One region of the Streptomyces sp. NPDC093801 genome, then DNA from elsewhere that is predicted to be linked to it. Evidence: riboswitches for the same ligand, from Rfam matches in the RefSeq annotation. Region 1 holds a riboswitch; the other holds the start of a gene.
What was found. A riboswitch is a leader RNA that binds a small molecule or an ion and turns the genes downstream of it on or off. The one in region 1 is predicted to bind glycine.

Region 1 (11,384 bases):
AGGTCGCGGCGAAGAGGAAGGCGAGGGTGACCCAGGGCAGGATCAGGCTGTTGAGCCAGGCCAGCGGATCCTCGGTCAGGGGTTTGTAGTTGGAGACGTCCAGCCAGCCGAGGCTGTAGACGAAGATGGCGGGGGCCACCATGCCGGTGAAGAAGATCGGCAGGGAGACTCCGGCGAGCGCGCCGACCATCACCGTGCGGTCGATGGCGGTCCTGCGTTTGAGGGCCGAGACGACGCCGGTGGCCACGCCCGCGATCACCCAGATGACCGCCGCGCCGAGGGCGAGCGAGAGGGTGACCGGGATGCGGTCCATCATGGTCTGCCAGACGGGCGCCTCGGTCTTGAACGAGTAGCCGAAGCACGGGGCCGCACAGTGGGTGACGCCCGTGCCGCCGTCGTAGTCGCGGCCGGCGAAGATGCCCTTGACGAAGAGCAGGTACTGCTCGGAGATCGGCTTGTCGAAGCCCATCTTCACGCGGATGCCCGCCAGGGCGGTCTCGTTGGTCTCGCGTCCGGCGTACATGAGCGCGGGATCGCTGCCGGTCAGCTTCGGGACCGCGAAGAAGATGCCGAAGGTGACCACGGAGACCACCAGCAGCGTGGCGGCGACGTTGAACAGCCGCCGTATGAGGTAGACGAGCACTGCAGTCGGCCGCCCGGCGCGGGTGGCCGCCACCCCTCGTGGGGACGGCGGCCACCGCCTGCGGCCTTCACCTGCCCTTCGGACTAGCGCATGTGCGGTGAAGGCACTTGCCTGTGGTGTTACGTGGTACGTGACGACTCGGGCCGGGGGCCGGCCGGTGTTACTGCTTGATGCCCACGGTGGCGAGGTCGATCTTGCCGAAGGACTCGTTGAAGTAGACGTTCGTCAGGCGCGGGTTGTGGTACACGAGCGCCTTGTCGAAGTTGATCGGGAGGTAGAGCGCCTTCTCCATGACCTTCTTGTTGATGTCCGTGTAGAAGGGCGCGGCCTCTTCCGGAGTCTTGGTGGCGGCCGTCTTGAACAGGCCGTTGATCTCCGGGTCGTTGATCATCGTGTAGTTGTTGTTGCCGTTGGGCAGGATGAACGATCCGTCGACCAGCGGCTGGAGGAAGCCCGAGCCGGAGTTGTAGTCGGCGCCCCAGCCCATGACGATGATGCCGTAGCCCTTCTTCTTCACGTTCTCGGGCGAACCGATCACGGAGGAGTTGAGCTTGCCGTCGTACTGGTCGATCGTCGCCTTGATGCCGACCTTGGCGAGCGAGGCCTGGAGGGACTCGGCCGTCTTCACCTCGGGCGCCTTGTTGTTGCGCACGGCGATGGTGGTCTCGAAGCCGTCCGGCTTGCCACAGGCCTTGAGGGCCTCCTTGGCCTTGGCCTCCTGCGGCTTGCCCTTCGTCAGACCGAACGGGTCGTAGGCCTTGTCCGAGCCGGGGACGCCGGGCGGCAGCATGTTCGCGCCGAGGTCACCGCTGGTCGGGCCGCCGCGGGCGGTCTGGAGGGACTTCGGGTCGGCCGCGTAGATGACGGCCTTGCGGCACTCGATGTTGTCGAACGGCGCGACCGTGGTCGGGAAGGCGAAGTAGCGGATGTAGCCCGTGAACGGGTTGTCCGCGTTCTTCTTGAGGTTCGCGTCCTTGAGGATCTTGTTCTTGGCGGCCTGCTGGACACCGGTGCCGTCGATGGCGAGGTCGATGTCGCCGGAGAGCAGGCGCTGGTCCATGTCGTCCGGGTTGGTGGTCACCGTGAAGGAGACCTTGTCCGGCAGGCCCTTGCGGATCGGGTCCGTCTTCGGGTCCCAGTTCTCGTTGCGGACGAAGGTCGCGCCCTTGCCGGCGGTGAAGCTCTCCACCTTGTAAGGACCGGTGGAGACCGGCTTGTTGGTGTAGGTGGCGCCCGTGTCCTTGCCCACCGGGACCGGCGAGGAGGTCGGCATGGCCAGCAGGTAGCTGAAGTCTGCGTTGGCGCTCGCCAGGTTGAAGACGATGGTCTTGTCGTCCGGCGTCTGGACGGACTTCAGGCCCATCTTGTCCGGGTCGGTGTCCTTGTACGGGCCGGGGTACTTCTGGCCCTGGTCGAGGACGTCGATCAGGTAGGTCGGGCCGCCGGACAGCACGTCCTGAGCGAAGACGCGCTCGATGCCGTACTTGACGTCCTTCGAGGTGATCGGCGTGCCGTCCTCGAACTTCACCCCGTCCTTGAGCTTCAGGGTGTAGGTCTTGCCGTCGTTGGTCACGACCGGCAGGGCCTCGGCGAGGTCCGGGACGGCCTTGGTGCCGTCCTTGCCGGGCTTCGCGTCGTAGGCGAGCAGGCTGCGGACGTACAGGCGCTGCATGTCCCAGACGAAGCCGTAGTAGGCGCGGGCCGGGTCGAGGTAGTCGACGTCCTGCGGGGACCAGAGCTTGAGCTCGCCGCCCTTGGCGTCGGAGGCATTGATCACGCCCTCGGCGGCACCGCTGTAGCCCTTGGCGCTGTCGGCGTCCGGCTTGGTGTCGTCCGTCTTGTCCCCGTTGCCACCGCACGCGGCGGTCAGCGACAGGGCGGCGATCACGGCGGTGATCGCGAGAGCCTGCTTTCTGCGGATCACGGTTGTCCAACCTCCAGAGGTGGGTGAATCGAAGAAGCGGTTCAGCTGCCCTTGGGGTCGAGTGCGTCACGCAGCCCGTCCCCGAAGAGGTTGAACGCCAGGACGGTGATAAAGATCGTCATACCGGGGACCACCATGTACATGGGGTCGTCCTGGTAGATGGGGACGGCGTCGGAGAGCATCTTTCCCCAGGAGGAGGTGGGCGGCTTGACGCCGGCACCCAGGAAGCTGAGGGCCGCCTCCGTCAGGATGTTGGTCGGGATGATCAGCGTGGTGTAGACGAGGATCGGCGCGACCAGGTTCGGCATCAGCTCCTTGACGAGGATGTAGCCGCGGCCCGCCCCGAGGCTGCGCGCCGCCTCGACGTACTCGCGCTCCCGCAGGGAGATCGTCTGGCCGCGGACGATGCGTCCGATGTACGGCCATCCGAAGAACCCGATGACGAGGATGAGCACGCCCATCCGGACACCCGAACCCTCGAAGCCCCAGACGGAGTTGGGGACGACGGAGACCAGGGCGATGGTGAACAGCAGCTGCGGGAAGGCCAGCAGCAGGTCCATGAGGCGGCTGATGACGCCGTCGACCCAGCCGCCGATGAAGCCGGCGAGGGCGCCCAGGAAGCTGCCGAGCACGACCGACACGAAGGCGGCCAGGAAGGCGACGATCAGGGAGATGCGCGCGCCGTAGACGATCCGGCTGAACACGTCGCGGCCGTTGGTCGGCTCGACGCCCAGCAGGTAGTCGGAGCTGATGCCGCCGAAGGAGCCGAGCGGCGTGCCCAGGTCCGGGTCGATCAGGTCCTCGTGGAACTCGTTGGGGTCGTGGCCCAGCAGGTTCACGATCAGCGGCGCGAAGATCGCCACCAGGATCAGCAGGATCACGACCACGCCGCCGGTCAGCGCGACCTTGTCGCGCTTGAGCCGCATCCAGGCGATGCGGCCGGGCGAGCGGCCTTCGATGGCCTTGGCAGGGACGTCGGCTACGGACACGGGTGCGGGCGTTTCCGCGCTCGTGTCGTGCAGTGGTGCCGTCATCGTGGTGGGGACCCCTCTCGGCCGACGGGTGGTCGGCCCATGCCCGCCGCTGTGGCGGCGTTGGTGCGGAGTGGCGCTCGGAGTGCTCGGGACACGGTGGAACGCGGGTGAGGTGCGTCGGGAGGTGCGTGAGTACTGCGAGAACTGCGGGAGGTGCAGGAAGTGCAGGAGATGCGGGAAGTGCAGGTGGTGACGCGTGGAATGCGAAGACTGCGGCCGTGCGGAAGTGCGGGAAGTGCTGTGCGGAACGACAAGCGGAGTGCACGTGCCGAGCCGGGTCCTGGAGGACTGACCGGCTCTTGGGTGGGGAGTCTTCATCGGGCGCTCGACCAGCCGCCAGACCCGCAGATGAAAGGATGCGCAACCGTGATCTGAGGCTTGAGTTCCCGTTATCCGGACTCCGGTGGCGGCTCAGCGGAGCAACACCGTCCGTTCGGTAGCCAAACGGACATGGCTCCCAACTCTACGGAGGAGCACGCCAATTGGGCGCCCAATGAGGGCGAAATCCGGACAAGGCAAAGGCCGCCGGGAACGGTGGTTCCCGACGGCCGGAGGTCGCTTCGGACGGCCCGTCTCATGGTGCGGGCATACCCGGAAATGTCCCTGTAACAGGCTCGGTGTTCGGCCCGCGGCGGCTCAGTACGCGGCCGCCTGCCCCTCGCGGTCGTAGAAGGGCCTGGTCTGGGCGCGCAGCCACATGGCCACTGGATCGTGCTCGTCCGCCAGCGCGACCGTGCACACCGGCACGCCCTCGGGCACGACGCCGACCGACTGGCGCATCATCTCCCGGACGGACTCCAGCGCGGGCGCGGAGGCGTCGTAGAGGTCGAGGCCGACCGCGAGGTACGCCGACCCGAGCGCGGGCTGCACCCAGGCGCGGCGCAGCGAGCGGACGGCGGGCGTGCGGTGGGCGTGCTGGGTCAGCAGGCCGTAGAACTGCGGGAGCTCCAGGGCGGGCTCGGACAGCCGCAGCGGGCCGGCCGGCATCCGTTCCAGGCCGGTCGCGACCCGGCGGAGGTCCGCCCACGGGATGCCGAGGCCGCCGCCCTGGGCGTGCGGGTTGACCCACAGCCCCCAGCGGTCGGGGTAGAGGGCGCGGGCGATGTCCCGGCCGGTGACCACCTCGTAGCCCCGGTTCCAGCCGCTGGCGGCCAGCTCCTGCGGGGAGGTCACGCAGGGCGCGTAGCCGAGCCCCTCGACCTCCATGCCGCCGTACTGGGCGTCCGGTGAGCCCGGCTGCCCCTGCCAGAGCAGCATCCACAGCCGGCCCTCGGCGAGGGCGTGCAGGAATGACTCGTAGCTCTCATAGCGCCCGGGAGTCACCTGGCGCAGCATGTGCTCGACCTGCCCGGCCGCGGCCGTGCCTGACGCACTCACCCGGTACCCCTCTTCGTCTTCGTCCGCCCGTCGTCTCCACGTCCCGAACAGCTTAAGCGGCGCTACGGGAGGTAGAAGGGGCGCACGCGCTCACGAATCCAGTCCGTGACCGGGTCCTCGGCGGCCTCCAGCAGGATCAACTGCACCGGCCAGGGCGCCGGCACCCGGGCGAGCGCCCGGCCGAGCGCCTCCAGCGGGGCGGTCCGGGATCCGGCGTCCCATCCCACCAGCTGGACGCCGATGTAGAGCTCGGGGTCCTTGCCCTCGACGCTGGCGAGGCAGCGGTGCGCGGCGGAGACGACGCCGGTGGCGCGGAACTCCTCGGCGGCGGCGGTGAGGAAGTCGACGGGGTCGTCCTGCCAGTCGGGCTCGAAGAGCCGGACGCGGGCGCCGCTGGCGGGGCCGTCGAGCTCGGTCCGGCCGGTGCGGCAGAGCTGTGCGACGGCGGCCGGCGGCAGGGGGACGCCGACGGCGCCCTCGGGGTTGACGGCGATGCCGAGCTGCGGGGGCAGGCCGCGGGCGAACTCCACGGCGGGGGCGACGGCGAAGTCCATGGCGGGGCCGGCGGCGGAGCGGAACTGGGCCTCGGAGCTGTAGACGGGGACGTACGCCTCGCCGGCGATCAGCATGGTGGGGAGGTCGAGGGAGGTGCTGTCGGGGCCGCCGCCCTGCGGGAGCGGCACCCAGACCCGGCTGCGGCCCAGGGCCTCCAGGATGCGGGGGCCGGCGTCCGGCTGCCCGAGGGCCGTCCCGAGCACCTGTTCCAACTCGTTCGCCGGCCAGCCGTTGCCCTGCATGCGCCCCTGCCTCTGTGTCCGTCCCGTGGATGTGGCCCCGAGGCTATCCGGTGGGCCCGGGTGCCGCTGCGCGGGGCGGTCGTCCCCCACCCGCCGCCGGGGTCAGGAGGTGAAGGTGATCTGCGTCAGGGTCGCCGCCGTCGGGCGGTCCAGGAGGGTGGTGGTGGCGCAGCCGGCCGGGGAGTGGCCGGATTCCGCGGCCGCCAGGAGGCGGCCGACCGCCGCGCGGTGGCGGGCGAAGGCGTACGGCGAGACCCCGCGGCCGCGGGACTCCTGGCCCGCGAGGGCCTCTTCCGGGGTGGTGTCCAGCAGGAGGAGGTGGAGGCGGCTGCCCCGGCGGCGGACGGTGGCCGCCAGGAGGGCCCGGACCCAGGACTGGGTGCCGCAGTCGTGGACGACTACGGACGCACCGGAGCGCAGCTCGCGCCACAGGGCCCAGTAGTGGGCCGCGCGGACCAGCGGGCGGTACGCCGCGTACGGCAGCGCCTGCGGCACCCTGCGCTCCCAGCGCTCGCGGACGTCCTGGGAGTCGATGCCGCCGCCGGGGGCCGCCCGCTTGATCAGGGTGCTCTTGCCGCCGCCCGGCAGGCCGGACACCACGACGATGTCCCCAGCACGGAAGCTCAGGCTCCGAGGGCTCCGGGCGGCCGATCCGCGCAGGTCGCGGACCGTGCCGGCGGCCGGGGCGGCGAGAGGTCGCACGCGGGTCCCGTCCACCGCTCCCGTACTGGTCACCACTCCGAATCTCCGCACGTGATCGTCTCCCCCCGACTCGGGCCGTGAGGGCCCTGTGCCCGCTGAATGTAAAGAGACGGTAATCCCGGCACTCCGGTTCCGGGCGGGTCGTCCAGCACCTGGGACCACCGGGGCCCCCGGTGCCTTTGGTGTTCCGTACGTTCTTTCGGGCCCCGCTGCCCGCTTCCGCCCGTCCCGTGCAATGATGTGCGCCATCTGGACACCAACTGCATACCGGCCGCTTGAATCCGCGCGGGAGAGTCCCGGCTGGCCGCGAGGCCGTGCCCGGGCGCCGAAGGAGCAAGTACCTCCCTTGAATCTCTCAGGCCCCGTACCGCGTGGATGAGGCAGATCTGAAAAGCGAGCTGTCCGTCAGCTCCACCCAAGGTGCAAGTCGGCGTTCCCCGCGTGGGGACTCTCGGCGAACCTCTCAGGTTCCGATGACAGATGGGGAGGATCGTCCTCGTCATGTCATGCCCTGGGACCCGGGAGCCACACCCATGAGCACTGCCCCCCGCCTGACCGCGCTCGACGCGCTGCACCGGTCGCTCGGTGCGACCATGACCGACTTCGCGGGCTGGGACATGCCGCTGCGCTACGCGAGTGAGCGCGACGAGCACAACGCCGTGCGCACCAAGGCCGGCCTGTTCGACCTCTCCCACATGGGCGAGATCACCGTCCAGGGCCCCGAGGCCGTCAAGGCGCTCGACCACGCCCTCGTCGGGAACATCTCCACCGTCGGCGTCGGCCGCGCCCGCTACACGCACATCTGCCAGGAGGACGGCGGGATCCTCGACGACCTGATCGTCTACCGCCTCGGCGAGACCGAGTACATGGTCGTCGCCAACGCCTCCAACGCCCAGGTGGTCCTGGACGCCCTGACCGAGCGCGCCGCCGGCTTCGACACCGAGGTGCGCGACGACCGTGACGCATACGCGCTGATCGCCGTCCAGGGCCCCGAGTCCCCCGGCATCCTGGCCTCGCTGACCGACGCCGACCTGGACGGCCTGAAGTACTACGCGGGCCTGCCGGGCACCGTCGCGGGCGTGCCCGCGCTGATCGCCCGGACCGGTTACACCGGCGAGGACGGCTTCGAGCTGTTCATCAAGCCCGAGCACGCCGTGGAGCTGTGGCAGGCGCTGACCAAGGCCGGCGAGGGCGTCGGCCTGGTCCCGGCCGGCCTGTCCTGCCGCGACACCCTGCGCCTGGAGGCGGGCATGCCGCTGTACGGGCACGAGCTGACCACCTCCCTCACGCCCTTCGACGCCGGGCTGGGCCGGGTCGTGAAGTTCGAGAAGGAGGGCGACTTCGTCGGCCGCGCCGCCCTGGAGGCCGCCGCCGAGCGCGCCGCCACGCAGGCCCCGCGCAAGCTGGTCGGCCTGGTCGCCGAGGGCCGCCGCGTCCCGCGCGCCGGGTTCTCCGTGGTCGCCGACGGCAAGGTGATCGGCGAGGTCACCTCCGGCGCCCCGTCCCCGACGCTGGGCAAGCCGATCGCCATGGCGTACGTCGACGCGGAGCACGCCGCGCCCGGCACCTCCGGTGTCGGCGTGGACATTCGCGGTACGCATGAGCCGTACGAGGTCGTGGCCCTGCCGTTCTACAAGCGGCAGAAGTGACCCCCGGGGTCCCCGGGACCCCTCGCCGGCGGCCCCCGTCGGCCCGCAAGACCACCGTTCGCATCCACCGCACCGCATCCAGGAGAATCAGGCCATGAGCAACCCCCAGCAGCTGCGTTACACCAAGGAGCACGAGTGGCTGTCGGACGCCGTCGACGGCGTCGCGACGGTCGGCATCACGGCCTTCGCCGCCGACGCGCTCGGTGACGTCGTCTACGCCCAGCTCCCCGAGGTCGGCGACACCGTCACCGAGGGCGAGACCTGCGGCGAGCTGGAGTCGACGAAGTCGGTCAGCGACCTGTACTCCCCCGTCTCCGGTGAGATCGTCGAGTTCAACCAGGACGTCGTGGACGACCCGGCGCTGGTGAACTCCGCCCCGTTCGAGGGTGGCTGGCTGTTCAAGGTGAAGCTCTCGGAGGAGCCCAAGGACGCGCTCTCCTTCGACGAGTACACCGCCCTCACCACCGGCAAGTAACTGACACCCCAGGGGATCCTGATGTCCGTTCTGAACACCCCCCTCCACGAGCTCGACCCCGACGTCGCCGCCGCCGTCGACGCCGAGCTCGTGCGCCAGCAGTCGACCCTGGAAATGATCGCGTCGGAGAACTTCGCTCCGGTCGCCGTCATGGAGGCCCAGGGCTCGGTCCTGACCAACAAGTACGCCGAGGGCTACCCGGGCCGCCGCTACTACGGCGGCTGCGAGCACGTCGACGTGGTCGAGCAGATCGCGATCGACCGCATCAAGGCGCTCTTCGGCGCCGAGGCCGCGAACGTCCAGCCGCACTCCGGTGCGCAGGCCAACGCCGCCGCGATGTTCGCGCTGCTGAAGCCGGGCGACACGATCATGGGCCTGAACCTGGCCCACGGCGGTCACCTGACCCACGGCATGAAGATCAACTTCTCCGGCAAGCTCTACAACGTGGTCCCCTACCACGTCGACGAGTCCGGCCAGGTCGACATGGCCGAGGTCGAGCGCCTCGCCAAGGAGTCCAAGCCGCAGCTGATCGTCGCCGGCTGGTCCGCCTACCCGCGCCAGCTGGACTTCGCCGCCTTCCGCCGGATCGCGGACGAGGTCGGCGCCTACCTGATGGTCGACATGGCCCACTTCGCGGGCCTGGTCGCCGCGGGCCTGCACCCGAACCCGGTGCCGCACGCCCACGTCGTCACCACCACCACGCACAAGACCCTCGGCGGTCCGCGCGGCGGTGTCATCCTGTCGACGCAGGAGCTGGCCAAGAAGATCAACTCCGCGGTCTTCCCCGGTCAGCAGGGCGGTCCGCTGGAGCACGTGATCGCGGCCAAGGCGGTCTCCTTCAAGGTCGCGGCCTCGCCCGAGTTCAAGGAGCGCCAGGAGCGCACCCTGGAGGGCGCGAAGATCATCGCCGAGCGCCTGGTCCAGCCGGACGTCACCGAGGTGGGCGTCTCCGTCCTCTCCGGCGGCACCGACGTGCACCTGGTCCTGGTCGACCTGCGCAACTCCGAGCTGGACGGCCAGCAGGCCGAGGACCGGCTCCACGAGATCGGCATCACGGTCAACCGGAACGCCATCCCGAACGACCCCCGCCCGCCGATGGTCACCTCGGGTCTGCGCATCGGTACGCCGGCGCTCGCCACCCGCGGCTTCGGCGCCGAGGACTTCCGCGAGGTCGCCGAGATCATCGCGCAGGCCCTGAAGCCGGCGTTCGACGCGGACGACCTCAAGGCGCGCGTCTCCGCGCTCGCCGCGAAGTTCCCGCTGTACCCGTCGCTCTAGCAGCGGGCCAGGAGGGGGTCCGGCCTTGTACCGCACAGGGCCGGGCCCCTTTCTGTCTTCTTCCCCGGCCCCCCTCCCCACGCCGGGGCACCGGAACGCGAGCCGGCTCACGTCCGCCGGACCCTTCCGCGAGCCGAAACGTTCATCTCCACGCGTTACGCTCGTCTGCCGGACAAAATCCGCAGATCCCCCCCGCACCACCCGCTCCACCCACACCCCTGCCCCCCCTCTCCACCCCACGAGCCGACAAGGGAGTCCGCCAGTGGCCATCTCCGTCTTCGACCTCTTCTCCATCGGTATCGGCCCCTCCTCCTCCCACACGGTCGGCCCGATGCGCGCGGCGCGCATGTTCGTGTCGCGCCTGAAGAAGGACGGCGTCCTCGCCCAGACCGCCTCCGTGCGGGCGGAGCTCTTCGGCTCCCTCGGCGCCACCGGCCACGGCCACGGCACCCCCAAGGCGGTCCTGCTGGGCCTGGAGGGCCACTCCCCGCGCACGGTGGACGTCGAGACCGCCGACGACGAGGTCGAGCGGATCCGCCGCACCGGGAAGCTGCGCCTGCTGGGCACCGAGATAGGCGATGTCCACGAGATCGACTTCGACGAGCCGAACCAGCTGATCCTCCACCGCCGCCGCTCGCTGCCGTACCACGCCAACGGCATGACCCTCTTCGCCTACGACGCCTCCGGCGCCCCGCTGCTGGAGAAGACCTACTACTCGGTCGGCGGCGGCTTCGTCGTGGACGAGGACGCGGTCGGCGAGGACCGGATCAAGCTCGACGACACCGTGCTGAAGTACCCCTTCCGCTCGGGTGACGAGATGCTCCGCCTCGCGAACGAGACCGGCCTGTCGATCTCCTCCCTGATGATGGAGAACGAGAAGGCCTGGCGCACCGAGGAGGAGATCCGCGAGGGCCTCCTGGAGATCTGGCGGGTCATGCAGTCCTGCGTCTCGCGCGGCATGTCCCGCGAGGGCATCCTCCCGGGCGGGCTGCGCGTCAAGCGCCGGGCCGCCGCCACGGCGCGCCAGCTGCGCACCGAGGGCGACCCGCTGCTGCACCGCAGCGAGTGGACGACGATCTACGCGATGGCGGTGAACGAGGAGAACGCGGCGGGCGGGCGCGTGGTGACCGCCCCGACCAACGGCGCCGCGGGCGTCCTGCCGGCGGTCCTGCACTACTACGTGAACTTCGTGCCCGGCGCGGACGAGGACGGCGTGGTGCGCTTCCTGCTGGCCGCGGGCGCGATCGGCATGCTCTTCAAGGAGAACGCCTCCATCTCGGGCGCCGAGGTCGGCTGCCAGGGCGAGGTCGGCTCCGCCTGCTCCATGGCGGCCGGCGCCCTGGCCGAGGTGCTGGGCGGCTCCCCGGAGCAGGTCGAGAACGCGGCCGAGATCGGCATGGAGCACAACCTGGGCCTGACCTGCGACCCGGTCGGCGGCCTGGTGCAGATCCCGTGCATCGAGCGCAACGGCATGGCGGCCGTCAAGGCGGTCACGGCCGCCCGGA
Region 2 (11,384 bases), on a different contig from region 1:
GTCCGGCCGCGCGGCCGACGGCAGGCCGCCCCGCACCCGCCTCACCGCCTGGCGGTTCCTGATCCGCAGCGGCGACCGCTTCGTGGCGGCGGCCGACACGCGGCTCACTCCGGACGGCTGGGCCTTCTCGCACTTCTTCGAGGGGCCCTACGTCGCCGCCACCGAGCGGGCCCTGCGCCAGGCGGAGCAGCTCGGCAAGACCTACCAGCCCCGGCTGCTGTCCGTCCCGGAGCTCTACATGCTGACCCTCTGGCTGCACGGGGCGGTCGGCGCCGACGCCGCCGCCGGCCTGCCCGCAGCGGCCGACCTGCTGGTGCCGCTGGCCCCGGCCCCGCCCGGGATCGCCCCCTACCGGCCGCATCCCGTCTCGGAGCTGCTGCCCCTGCTGACCCACCGGCTGACCCCGGCGGCCCCGCCCGTACCACCCGCACCGCCCACCCTGGCGGCCCCCGCGGCCTGAACCCCCCGCTCCGCCCGCAGGCCGCGGCCCGCGATCAGGGCCGCGCCTGCGGCGCGCCCTGCCCCTCATACCAGCTCGTCCCGCCACCCGACACGCCGACTGACCCGCTTGACCCATTCGGCCTAGTCCGGCGGGACCAGTCGTGAACCATCCGAAAGGACAGGGCAGTTGGCTTGAACCGCCCGCACGAGTGATGCGTCCTCAATCCATGAGGACTGCTGCCGGGAAATCCCTGCGAAGCAGCCGTCATGGGGGAAGACTGAGGACATCCTCCCCGCAGGCGCGGGGACGACCCAGGGGGACGGCCATGAATCACGCATCGAGCCGTAGCGAACAGACCACACCGCAGCGAAAGAACGCATCCATGTGCCAGCACCAGCCTGCCTGCCCGTCATCAGAGTCCGCCGACCGGGAGGCCGCGCGCCCGGTGGCCAACCACCCGGAGCAGGGCTGGAGCCTGCTGTGCAACGGCGTCCTGCTCTTCGAGGACACCGGTGAGCTGCTGCCCGACGGCAAGATCATCGCTCCGCACCGCCCGCTCGCGGCGGCCTGAGCGGGCACCGCGCCCGGACGTACGAAGGGGCCGGTCCCGGAGCGGTGAGCTCCGGGACCGGCCCCTTTCAGCGTGCTGTCAGCGCCCCCTCACGGGGCCGCCGGGCCCGAGGGCTCAGTTGTCGTACTCGTCCAGCGGCGGGCAGGAGCACACCAGGTTGCGGTCGCCGAAGGCGCCGTCGATCCGGCGCACCGGCGGCCAGTACTTCTCGGCGGCGGAGACGCCACCGGGGAAGACGGCCTCGTCGCGGGTGTACGGGTGGTTCCACTCGCCGCCCAGGGACGCCGCCGTGTGCGGGGCGTTGGCCAGCGGGTTGTCGTCCGCCGGCCACTCGCCGCCCGCGACCCGCTCGATCTCGGCGCGGATGGCGATCATCGCGTCGCAGAAGCGGTCGATCTCGGCGAGGTCCTCGGACTCGGTCGGCTCGATCATCAGCGTGCCGGCCACCGGGAAGGACATGGTCGGGGCGTGGAAGCCGTAGTCGATCAGGCGCTTGGCGATGTCGTCGACGCTGACGCCGGTCTCCTTCGACAGCGGGCGCAGGTCGATGATGCACTCGTGCGCGACGAGGTCGCCCGGGCCGGTGTAGAGCACCGGGTAGTGCGGCTCCAGGCGCTTGGCGATGTAGTTGGCGCCGAGCACCGCCACCTGGGTGGCGCGCTTGAGGCCCTCGCCGCCCATCAGGCGGACGTACGACCAGGAGATCGGCAGGATGCCCGCGGAGCCCCACGGCGCGGCCGAGATCGGGCCGACGCCCGTCTCCGGGCCGGCGGTCGGCTGGAGCGGGTGGTTCGGCAGGTACGGGGCCAGGTGGGCCCGGACGCCGACCGGGCCCACGCCCGGGCCGCCGCCGCCGTGCGGGATGCAGAAGGTCTTGTGCAGGTTCAGGTGCGAGACGTCGCCGCCGAAGTGACCCGGCTTGGCCAGGCCCACCAGGGCGTTGAGGTTGGCGCCGTCCACGTAGACCTGGCCACCCGCCTCGTGCACCTGGGCGCAGATGTCGGCGACGTGCTCCTCGAACACACCGTGCGTCGACGGGTACGTGATCATGAGCACGGCGAGCTCGTCGCGGTGCTGCTCGATCTTGGCGCGGAGGTCCTCGGTGTCCACCTCGCCGTCGTCGGCGGTCTTGACGACGACGACCTTCATGCCGGCCATCACGGCGCTCGCGGCGTTGGTGCCGTGCGCGGAGGACGGGATGAGGCAGATGGTGCGCTGCTCGTCGCCGTTCGCGCGGTGGTAGGCGCGCACGGCCAGCAGGCCGGCGAGCTCGCCCTGGGAGCCGGCGTTCGGCTGGATGGAGACCTTGTCGTAGCCGGTGACCTCGCAGAGACGTTCCTCCAGCTCGCTGATGAGCGTGAGGTACCCCTCGGCCTGCTCGACCGGGGCGAAGGGGTGCAGCTGGCCGAACTCGGGCCAGGTCACCGGCTCCATCTCGGTGGTCGCGTTGAGCTTCATGGTGCAGGAGCCCAGCGGGATCATGCCGCGGTCCAGCGCGTAGTCCTTGTCCGAGAGCTTGCGCAGGTAGCGCAGCATCGCGGTCTCGGAGCGGTGCTGGTGGAAGACCGGGTGGGTCAGGTACGCGTCCGTGCGCAGCAGGCCCTCGGGCAGCGCGTCCCCGGTGGTGGTGTCCAGGGCCTCGATGTCGGCGGAGACGCCGAAGGCGGCCCAGACGGCCTCGAGGTCGGCGCGCAGGGTGGTCTCGTCACAGGAGATCGAGACGTGGTCGGCGTCGGCCTGGTGGAGGTTCACCCCGCCCTTGCGCCCGGCGGCGACGACCTCGGCGGCCTTGCCGGGCACCCGGGCGGTGACGGTGTCGAAGAAGGAGCCGTGCACCAGCTCGACCCCGCCGGCCTTCAGGCCCGCGGCGAGCAGCGCGGCGTAGCGGTGGGTGCGCAGGGCGATCGTCTTCAGGCCGTCCGGGCCGTGGTAGACGGCGTACATGCCGGCCATGACGGCGAGCAGGACCTGCGCGGTGCAGATGTTGCTGGTGGCCTTCTCGCGGCGGATGTGCTGCTCGCGGGTCTGGAGGGCCAGGCGGTAGGCCTTGTTGCCGTCCGCGTCCACGGAGACGCCGACGAGGCGGCCGGGCAGCGAGCGGGCGTGCTTGGCCTGGACGGCCATGTAGCCGGCGTGGGGGCCGCCGAAGCCCATCGGGACGCCGAAGCGCTGGGTGGTGCCGACGGCGATGTCCGCGCCGAGGGCGCCCGGGGAGGTCAGCAGGGTCAGCGCGAGCAGGTCGGCGGAGACGGTGACGATCGCGCCGAGCCCGTGGGCCTGGTCGATGACGGCCTTGATGTCGCGCACGGCGCCGGAGGCGCCCGGGTACTGGAGGAGCACGCCGTAGACGCCGCGCTCGGCGATCTCGGCGGGGATGCCCTCGGAGAGGTCCGCGACGACGACCTCGATGCCGATCGGCTCGGCGCGGGTCTCGATCACGGCGATGGTCTGCGGCAGCGCGTCGGCGTCCACCAGGAAGACGTTGCCCTTGACCTTGCCCACGCGGCGGGCCAGCGTCATGGCCTCGGCGGCGGCGGTGCCCTCGTCGAGGAGGGAGGCGCCGGAGGTCGGCAGGCCGGTCAGCTCGGCGACGACCGTCTGGAAGTTCAGCAGGGCCTCCAGGCGGCCCTGCGAGATCTCCGGCTGGTACGGGGTGTAGGCCGTGTACCAGGCGGGGTTCTCCATGACGTTGCGCAGGATCACCGGCGGCGTGAAGGTCCCGTAGTAACCGAGACCGATCATCGACGACAGGACCTGGTTGCGGTCGGCGAGCGAGCGCAGCTCGGCGAGCACCTCGGCCTCGGTCCGCGCCTCGGGCAGGTTCAGCGCTTCGGCGGTCTTGATCACATCCGGCACCGCGGCGGCGGTCAGCTCGTCGAGGGAGCCGTAGCCCACCTGGGCGAGCATCTTCGCCTGCGCCTCGGCATCCGGGCCGATGTGACGCTGCTCGAAGGGGATGCCCCGCTCGAGCTGGGAGAGCGGAATGCGGTTGGCGGTCATTACGGAGGCCTCCTGGTCGTATGACCTGCGAGGGGCACCACGGCGCGGGCACCCGGACGGCCTCCCCCTCTGTCATCTCAACCTGAGAGCTTCACCGGAGTCTCGGGGGTCGCCCGTCGTCCGGCTTTCACCGTCGGTGAGGAGTGGGGACCGGCACTGCGCGCCCGGCACCCGCTCCTGCTTTCCAGAGTGGCCTCGTCGCGTGCGGTACGTATGCCTGAGAGATTCCGGGGAGGATTTGCTCCTTCGGCGCCTCCGTCGAGCTCACTCGGAGGACTCTCCCGCACAGGGTCAACAGCCGCCACCCAGCCTACCAGCGAGGTTCTGGACCCTCCCTCGAGTGGCCCCCTATCGGAATATGCACTTTTGTAGTCATTACGGATGACTGCGACCACGTGGAGGGACCGTGCAGACCGACATCGATCCGCGCAGCCTGATCGGCCGCAAGGCGTTCGACCGGAACGGGGCCAAGATCGGCACCGTGGACGAGGTCTACCTGGACGACGCCACGGGCGTCCCGGAGTGGGCCGCGGTCCGCACCGGCCTGTTCGGCCGGGACGCGTTCGTCCCGCTGGAGCCGAGCGAGGTGGTCGGAGAGGTGCTGCGCGTCCCCTTCGAACGCTCCTTGATCAAGGACGCCCCCGACTTCGGCGTGGGCCGCCACCTCTCCCCCGAACAGGAGCTCCAGCTGTACCACCACTACGGCCTGGACGTGTCCCTGCCCGGCGACCTCCACCTCCCCCCGCCCGAGAACCGCTAGGGGGTGTCCGCAGAGTCCCGCCCGCCCCGCGGGGCGGGCGGCGCTACTTTCCGGACACCCCCTGGGTGTGTTGTCCCGGGACGGGCCGGCCCACGAGGGGCAGCGGGTCGGAGGCCTCCAGCTCGGGGTCGTCCACCAGGAACGTACGGACCCGCCCGGGCGGCGACCCGGGCTGCTCGAAGCGCACGGTCACCCTCCCGACCCCGCTACCCTGCACCCACCCGGGCCCGTACACCGCGTGCCGTACGTCGCTGCCCGCGGGCCAGTGCCGCGCAGCGGCGGCCTGCGGGTCCTCCCCGGGCCCCACGGCGGCCTCGGAGGGCCCCGGAGGCCCCAGGGGCCCTGGAGCCCCCGGGGCCCCGGGGACGGCCGCACCCCCGCCCGTCCCGTCCGCCTCCACGGCCCCCTCCGCCACGACGGAGGGGGCCTCCCCCGTGCCCGCGCCGAGCGCCTGGGCGAAGAGGTCCTCCTGGGTGTAGTCCGCGAGCCCGGTCACACCGACCCCCAGCAGCCGCACCCCGCCGGTGGTGTCCACGCCCTCCAGCAGCCGCGCGGCCGCCTCGCGCACCACGGCCGGATCGTCGGTGGGCCCGCGCAGGGTCTCGGAGCGGGTCAGGGTGGAGAAGTCGTAGCGGCGCACCTTGAGGACGATGGTGCGCCCCGAGTGCCCGGAGGCCCGCAGCCGGCCCACGCACCGGTCGGCGAGCCGCTGCACCTCGAAGCGGATCCGCACCCGGTCGTGCAGGTCGACGTCGAAGGTGTCCTCCACCGACACCGACTTCGCGTCCCGCTCCGCGACCACCGGCCTGTCGTCCAGCCCCAGGGCCATCCGGTAGAGGCCCACCCCGTGCGCCCGGCCCACCATCCGGACCAGCTCGTCCTCTCCGGCCCCGGCCAGCTCCCCCACCGTGGTGATCCCCGCCCGGCGCAGGTGCTCCCCGGTCGCCGGACCCACCCCGGGCAGGGTCCGCACCGACATCGGGGCGAGCAGCTCGCGCTCGGTACCGGGCTCGATCAGCAGCAGCCCGTCCGGCTTGGCCTCCTCGGAGGCGATCTTGGCGAGCATCTTCGACCCGGCCAGGCCCACCGACCCGCTGAGTCCCGTCGCGGCCGTGATGTCGGCCCGCAGCCGCTCGCCCGCGGCCCGGGCGCCCGCGGAGTCGAAGGCGCTGCCGCCCGCCTCCAGGTCCACGAAGGCCTCGTCCAGGCTGAGCGGCTCCACCAGGGGCGACAGCTCGCGCAGCAGGCCCATGACGATCTCGCTGACCTCGCGGTAGAGCAGGAAGCGGGGGATCAGGTAGGCGCCGTTGGGGCAGAGCCGGCGGGCCTGGGCGGTCGGCATCGCCGAGTGCACCCCGAAGCGCCGGGCCTCGTACGAGGCGGTGGCCACCACCCCGCGCGGGCCGAGCCCGCCGACGATCACGGCCTTCCCGCACAGACTGGGCTTCGACGCCTGCTCCACGGAGGCGTAGAAGGCGTCCATGTCCAGATGGAGGATGGTCGGCGCGGTTCTCACGGCACCGATGCTGCCCCATGCCACTGACAACGCGCGGATCCGCCCGGCCCGCGCCCGGCGGACCCGCCCGGGCCGGCCGCCCGCCCGGGCGTCAGCCGGCCCGGTTGCGGCGGGCGGCGAGCTCGTCGGCCGGGTTGTGGCCGACCACGGTCTCGCCCGTGTCCACGCGCTCCCCGTGCAGCTGCGACAGGGCGTTCTCCACGTCGCGCCAGACCACGCCGACCGCGATGCCGAAGACCCCCTGGCCGCCCTGGAGCAGGCTCACGACCTGGTCGGGGGAGGTGCACTCGTAGACGGTCGCGCCGTCGCTCATCAGCGTCATGCGCTCCAGGTCCGAGAACCCCCGGCCGCGCAGGTGCTGCACGGCGGTGCGGATGTTCTGGAGGGCCACCCCGGTGTCCAGGAAGCGCTTGACGATCTTGAGGACGACGACGTCGCGGAAGCTGTACAGGCGCTGGGTGCCCGACCCGTAGGCGGGCCGCACGCTGGGCTCCACCAGCCCGGTGCGCGCCCAGTAGTCCAGCTGCCGGTAGGTGATCCCGGCGGCGGCGCACGCCGTCGGTCCGCGGTAGCCGACCTGCTCGGGCGCCGGCGCGTCGTTCACCGGTCCGACCGGCTTCGACGCCGGCTGACGGTGCGCGGCACCCGGCCCGCCGCCGAGTAGCGGGGACGGACCACCGTCACTCCGTACGGGGATGCCCCCGGTCGTACCGTCGCCCGTGGTCCTCACGCCGACCCTCCGTCCTTGACCTGCCACCTTGAAGGTAGGCAGTGACCCGGGGTGCGTCAACGATCGCCACACTCGGCACGCCGAGTGATAATCACCCTGAGAGTGGTTTCCCGTACCCCATTGCGGGGAAAGGCTACTCGAATGGGCTGAATGTCCCCGGTGGACGACGCGGTGCGCGCCGCGCCCGCGTCCGGCTCTACTGCGGGCCCGTGCCGAAGTCCTCGGGGGAGATCTGGTCGAGGAACTCGCGGAACTTCTCCACCTCGTCCTCCTGCTCGTCGGGAATCGCGATTCCGGCGTCGTCCAGCACACCGTCGCTGCCGTAGATCGGCGTCCCCGTCCGCAGGGCCAGGGCTATGGCGTCGGAAGGCCGCGCGCTCACCTCGACGCCGCTGGCGAAGACCAGCTCCGCGTAGAAGACGCCCTCCCGCAGATCCGTGATCCGGACCTCGGTCAGCTCCTCGCCGACCGCCTCCAGCACGTCCTTGAACAGGTCGTGCGTCAGCGGCCTGGCCGGGGCCATTCCCTGTTGCGCGAAGGCAATGGCGGTCGCCTCCCCAGGACCGATCCAGATGGGGAGGTACCGGTCGCCTCCCACTTCACGCAGGAGCACGATCGGCTGGTTGGAGGGCATTTCCACCCGGACACCCACAACGTCGAGCTCGTTCACACAGCAACCCTAGGACCTGCCCGGCAGGTTTGGGTAGTCGGGGCCCGGTCACGGCGCCCGTGTTCAGTGGAGCCGGACCCCGAGAGCGGCCTGCACGAAGGCCTCGTGGAGCCGTACGGAGAGCCCCGCGAGCTCCTTCATCGTGGCCTCGGCGTGCGCCCTGGTCTGCGGATTGCGGTGCCGGCGCAGCGGCGCGACCACCTGCTCCACCAGACCGGCCTCCCGGTCGGCCGCCGCCTTCATGGCCCGCAGGTGGCGCGGTTCCAGCCCGAACCGGCCGAGGTCGGCGATCAGGCGGGCGACGGCCACGGCCTCGGCGCCGAACCCGCCGGCGGGTTCCTCGCAGACGAGCCCGTACGACTCCCACTCGGCGAGCTGCTCCTCGTCCGCCTCGGCGGCGGCGATCAGCTCGGCCCGTCCGACCCGGGCCGCGGCGGGCGGCTTCCCGCCCGCCTCCCCGGACCCGGAGGATCCGGCGGGGCCCTCGACGGACTCGCCGTGCGCGGCCGGAGCCGGAATCCGGATCTGCTCGCCCCGGTCGAGCGCGTCGAGCTGCTCGCGGATGACCTTCAGCGGCAGGTAGTGGTCGCGCTGGAGGCGCAGGATGCGCCCGAGCCGCTCCACGTCGTCCGTGCTGAACTTGCGGTACCCGGAAGGCGTGCGCCGGGGCTCGACGAGCCCCTCCGCCTCCAGGAAGCGGATCTTCGAGATCGTGACTTCGGGGAACTCGTCGCGCAGCATGGTGAGCACCGTGCCGATGCTCACCAGCTGCCCGGCCGAGCCGGCGGTCCCGGCGGCGCCCTTCTTCGGGGCGCCGCCGGTCGGGGTGCGCAGCATGGGACCTTCCCTCCGGAGGTCCCCCCGGACGGAGTCCGGGGGTGGGGGTCAGACGCCCCGCAGGCTCGCGTAGAAGACGAGCCGGTACTTGCCGATCTGCACCTCGTCGCCGTTGTGCAGGGCGACCGAGTCGATCGGCTCGCGGTTCACGTACGTGCCGTTGAGGCTGCCGACGTCGGCGACGGTGAAGCCGCCCTCGGGGCCCCGGCGGAACTCGACATGGAGCCGGGAGACGGTGACGTCGTCCAGGAAGATGTCGCTCTGCGGGTGCCGGCCCGCCGTGGTCAGCTCCCCGTCCAGCAGGAAGCGGCTGCCCGAGTTGGGGCCGCGCCGCACGATGAGCAGGGCGGAACCCGGGGGCAGTGCCTCCACCGCGGCCTGGGCCTCGGGGGAGAGCGAGGGCGACATGTGCTGTCCGGTCGCCTCGGCCTCGTAGGCCTCGAGGCCGGAGATCGAGATCGTGGACGTGGTCTCCGAGGCGCGCTCCGGCGTCAGACCCGCCCGCAGCGGCGCCCCGCAGTTGGAGCAGAAACGGCTCGCCGCATCGCTGCGGTGCCCGCACCTGCCGCACGTCTGCTCGGCCGACATGGACGGCTCCTCGCGTCGCGGCTGCCCCGCGGAGGCGTTGGTGGCGTACGGATCGGGGGCAAACCCTCCGGCCGCACCCGGGGTTGACGGGTCTCCGAAACCTATGCGCCCGGCGGCCGACGGGTCGGCGGAGGGCACGCCCTGCGCGCCCGCACCGCCCCCGGGGCCGGCCACCTCGTCACGGAAGAGCGGCCGGTCTCCCTGGCCCTCCCCCTCGCCGTGCCCCGCACGGTGGCGTGCCGTACCGCTTTCCTCGCGGTTCTTCTTGCCGAACAACTTCTCAAACAACTTCACGGGCGATTCCCCTTGACCGAAACAGACCCGCCCGTGGGGCAGGACGAACTCCGCATACACACACCTGCCGACCCGGACATTCTGACAACGTCCGTAACCACCAGACAGTTTCCACCACGCACCGCGACTTCGGTGCGTCGACCCCCCGCAGGCGTCAGCCCGCGTGGGACCGTCCTCGTTCCGCCCCGTCTCACGGCGATGACGACCGAGCGTAGTCAGGCTGCTTCGCAGCCCGCAAGGCATCCACAATGATCTTCGCCGACCGTGTGACGGCGACCGTGGCCTGTTCCTTCTCCATGGTCTGCACGACACCGCCCGGGATGTTGAGCGCCGGCTCCAGATCCTGCGGCTTGCCGATCACCCTGAACTCGTAGGGTTGTGTGATCTTCTTGCCGTCGATCGCGATCCCACCGCCCTCGTCCGAGAAGTACGATCCCGCCACCACGCGCACGCCGTTGATCTGGATCGCCTCGGCCCCGGCCGCCCGCAGCTCCTGGAGGGTGTCCAGCAGCTGGTCGGAGCGCACCTGGCCCTTGGCGTCGGTGATCTTCAGCGTGATGCCGGGCCCCTGTGCCGCCACGGTACCGGCCAGGATGCCCAGTTGGCGCTCCCGCTCCAGCGTCTGTCTGCGGGCCTCCTCGGCCTGGTTGGAGCTGCTCTGGAGCTCCCTGCGCTGGTCGTCCAGCTTCTGCTTCTCGTCCTCCAGGCGCTTGGTCCGCCCGTCCAGCTCGTCGAGGATGCGGACGAGGTCCTCCTGGCGGGCGCCGCGCAGCGGCGCGCTGGAGTCGCTGTTGGAGCGCACCTGGATGGCGAGCCCGAGGCCCAGGACGAACAGCAGCAGCGCGACGATCAGTTGGGCCCGGCTGAACCGCGGCGGCCAGAGTCCGGCCGCCAGGCGCTGCCGCCCGGTCTCCCCCGCCTCCGGACGCGGGGCGCCCGCAGGCGTCGCTTCCGGCTGCGGGGCGCCCGGGAGCGGCGCCTGCGGGCCCTGGCCCGCGGCGCCCCCGGCCGGATCCGGCTCCGGTCCCTGCTCCCCCTTCGGGGTGTTGTCGGCACTCATCGGCCTCACGCCCGGAAGACGTGCCGGCGGATGGCCGCCGCGTTGGAGAAGATCCGGATGCCGAGGACGACGACCACGCCCGTCGACAGCTGCGAGCCGACCCCCAGCTTGTCACCGAGGAAGACGATCAGCGCGGCGACGACCACGTTCGACAGGAACGACACGACGAAGACCTTGTCCACGAAGATCCCGTCCAGCATCGCGCGCAGACCGCCGAACACCGCGTCCAGGGCCGCCACCACGGCGATCGGCAGATAAGGCTCCACCACGGCCGGCACTTCGGGGCGGACGAGAAGTCCGACCACCACTCCCGCCAGGAGGCCCAGTACCGCGATCACGACGCACCCTTCTTCGGCTCTTCTGCTGTGGCCGACCGCACGGTCAGGCTCGACGCGGCCGGCAGCTTCACCTCGTCCACCGGGGACAGGCTGTAGCGGATCCCGTAGCTCTCCTGCAGCACGTGCAGGTACTGCCCGTCCACGGAGTCCTGGAACGCGGTCCCGAGCCGCTTCTCGTCCCCGACCGCGAGGACCTCGTAGGGCGGCACCAGAGGCCGGTTGTCGACCAGTATGGCGTCACCGGCCGCCCTGATCGCCGACAGCGCCGTCAGCCGCTGCCCGTTGATCGAGACGGCCTCGGCCCCGGACTGCCAGAGACCGTTGACGACCCGCTGCATGTCCCGGTCGCGGACCCGCCCGGTGTCCGAGAACCCGGCGCTCTCGCGCGGGCCGCCTCCGCCGCCCGACGAGGACCCCTTGGCATCGTCCACCACAAGCTTGACGCCCGGACCGTGCACCTCGGTTGCACCCGACAGCAACGCCGTGAGCTGGGCCTGCCGCCCGCCCGGCTGCTTCAGCGCCTCGCGCTGGCGGTCCGCGACCTCGGTCCGCAGCCGCTCCACGTCCCGCTCCAGGGT

Region 2: linked by a shared signal. The riboswitch ahead of gcvP (aminomethyl-transferring glycine dehydrogenase) and the one ahead of gcvT (glycine cleavage system aminomethyltransferase GcvT) in region 1 are both predicted to bind glycine.

Annotation. Positions count from the first base shown of each region.
Region 1 covers NZ_JBFBDP010000012.1:75,285-86,668, forward strand. The annotation lists gene AB0469_RS15830 (ABC transporter permease) at 1-643, opposite strand, end outside; gene AB0469_RS15835 (ABC transporter substrate-binding protein) at 804-2,567, opposite strand; gene AB0469_RS15840 (ABC transporter permease) at 2,609-3,601, opposite strand; gene AB0469_RS15845 (enhanced serine sensitivity protein SseB C-terminal domain-containing protein) at 4,238-4,978, opposite strand; gene AB0469_RS15850 (enhanced serine sensitivity protein SseB) at 5,041-5,775, opposite strand; gene AB0469_RS15855 (AAA family ATPase) at 5,878-6,492, opposite strand; glycine riboswitch at 6,754-6,857, shown strand; gene gcvT (glycine cleavage system aminomethyltransferase GcvT) at 7,011-8,126, shown strand; gene gcvH (glycine cleavage system protein GcvH) at 8,221-8,601, shown strand; gene glyA (serine hydroxymethyltransferase) at 8,623-9,879, shown strand; gene AB0469_RS15875 (L-serine ammonia-lyase) at 10,142-11,384, shown strand, end outside.
Region 2 covers NZ_JBFBDP010000059.1:15,018-26,401, forward strand. The annotation lists gene AB0469_RS38975 (hypothetical protein) at 1-460, shown strand, start outside; gene AB0469_RS38980 (DUF5999 family protein) at 825-1,013, shown strand; gene gcvP (aminomethyl-transferring glycine dehydrogenase) at 1,128-4,013, opposite strand; glycine riboswitch at 4,209-4,307, opposite strand; gene AB0469_RS38990 (PRC-barrel domain-containing protein) at 4,420-4,773, shown strand; gene AB0469_RS38995 (DNA polymerase IV) at 4,817-6,289, opposite strand; gene AB0469_RS39000 (MerR family transcriptional regulator) at 6,381-7,019, opposite strand; gene AB0469_RS39005 (bifunctional nuclease family protein) at 7,216-7,689, opposite strand; gene AB0469_RS39010 (MerR family transcriptional regulator) at 7,753-8,526, opposite strand; gene AB0469_RS39015 (FHA domain-containing protein) at 8,575-9,516, opposite strand; gene AB0469_RS39020 (DUF881 domain-containing protein) at 9,599-10,468, opposite strand; gene AB0469_RS39025 (small basic family protein) at 10,474-10,806, opposite strand; gene AB0469_RS39030 (DUF881 domain-containing protein) at 10,803-11,384, opposite strand, start outside.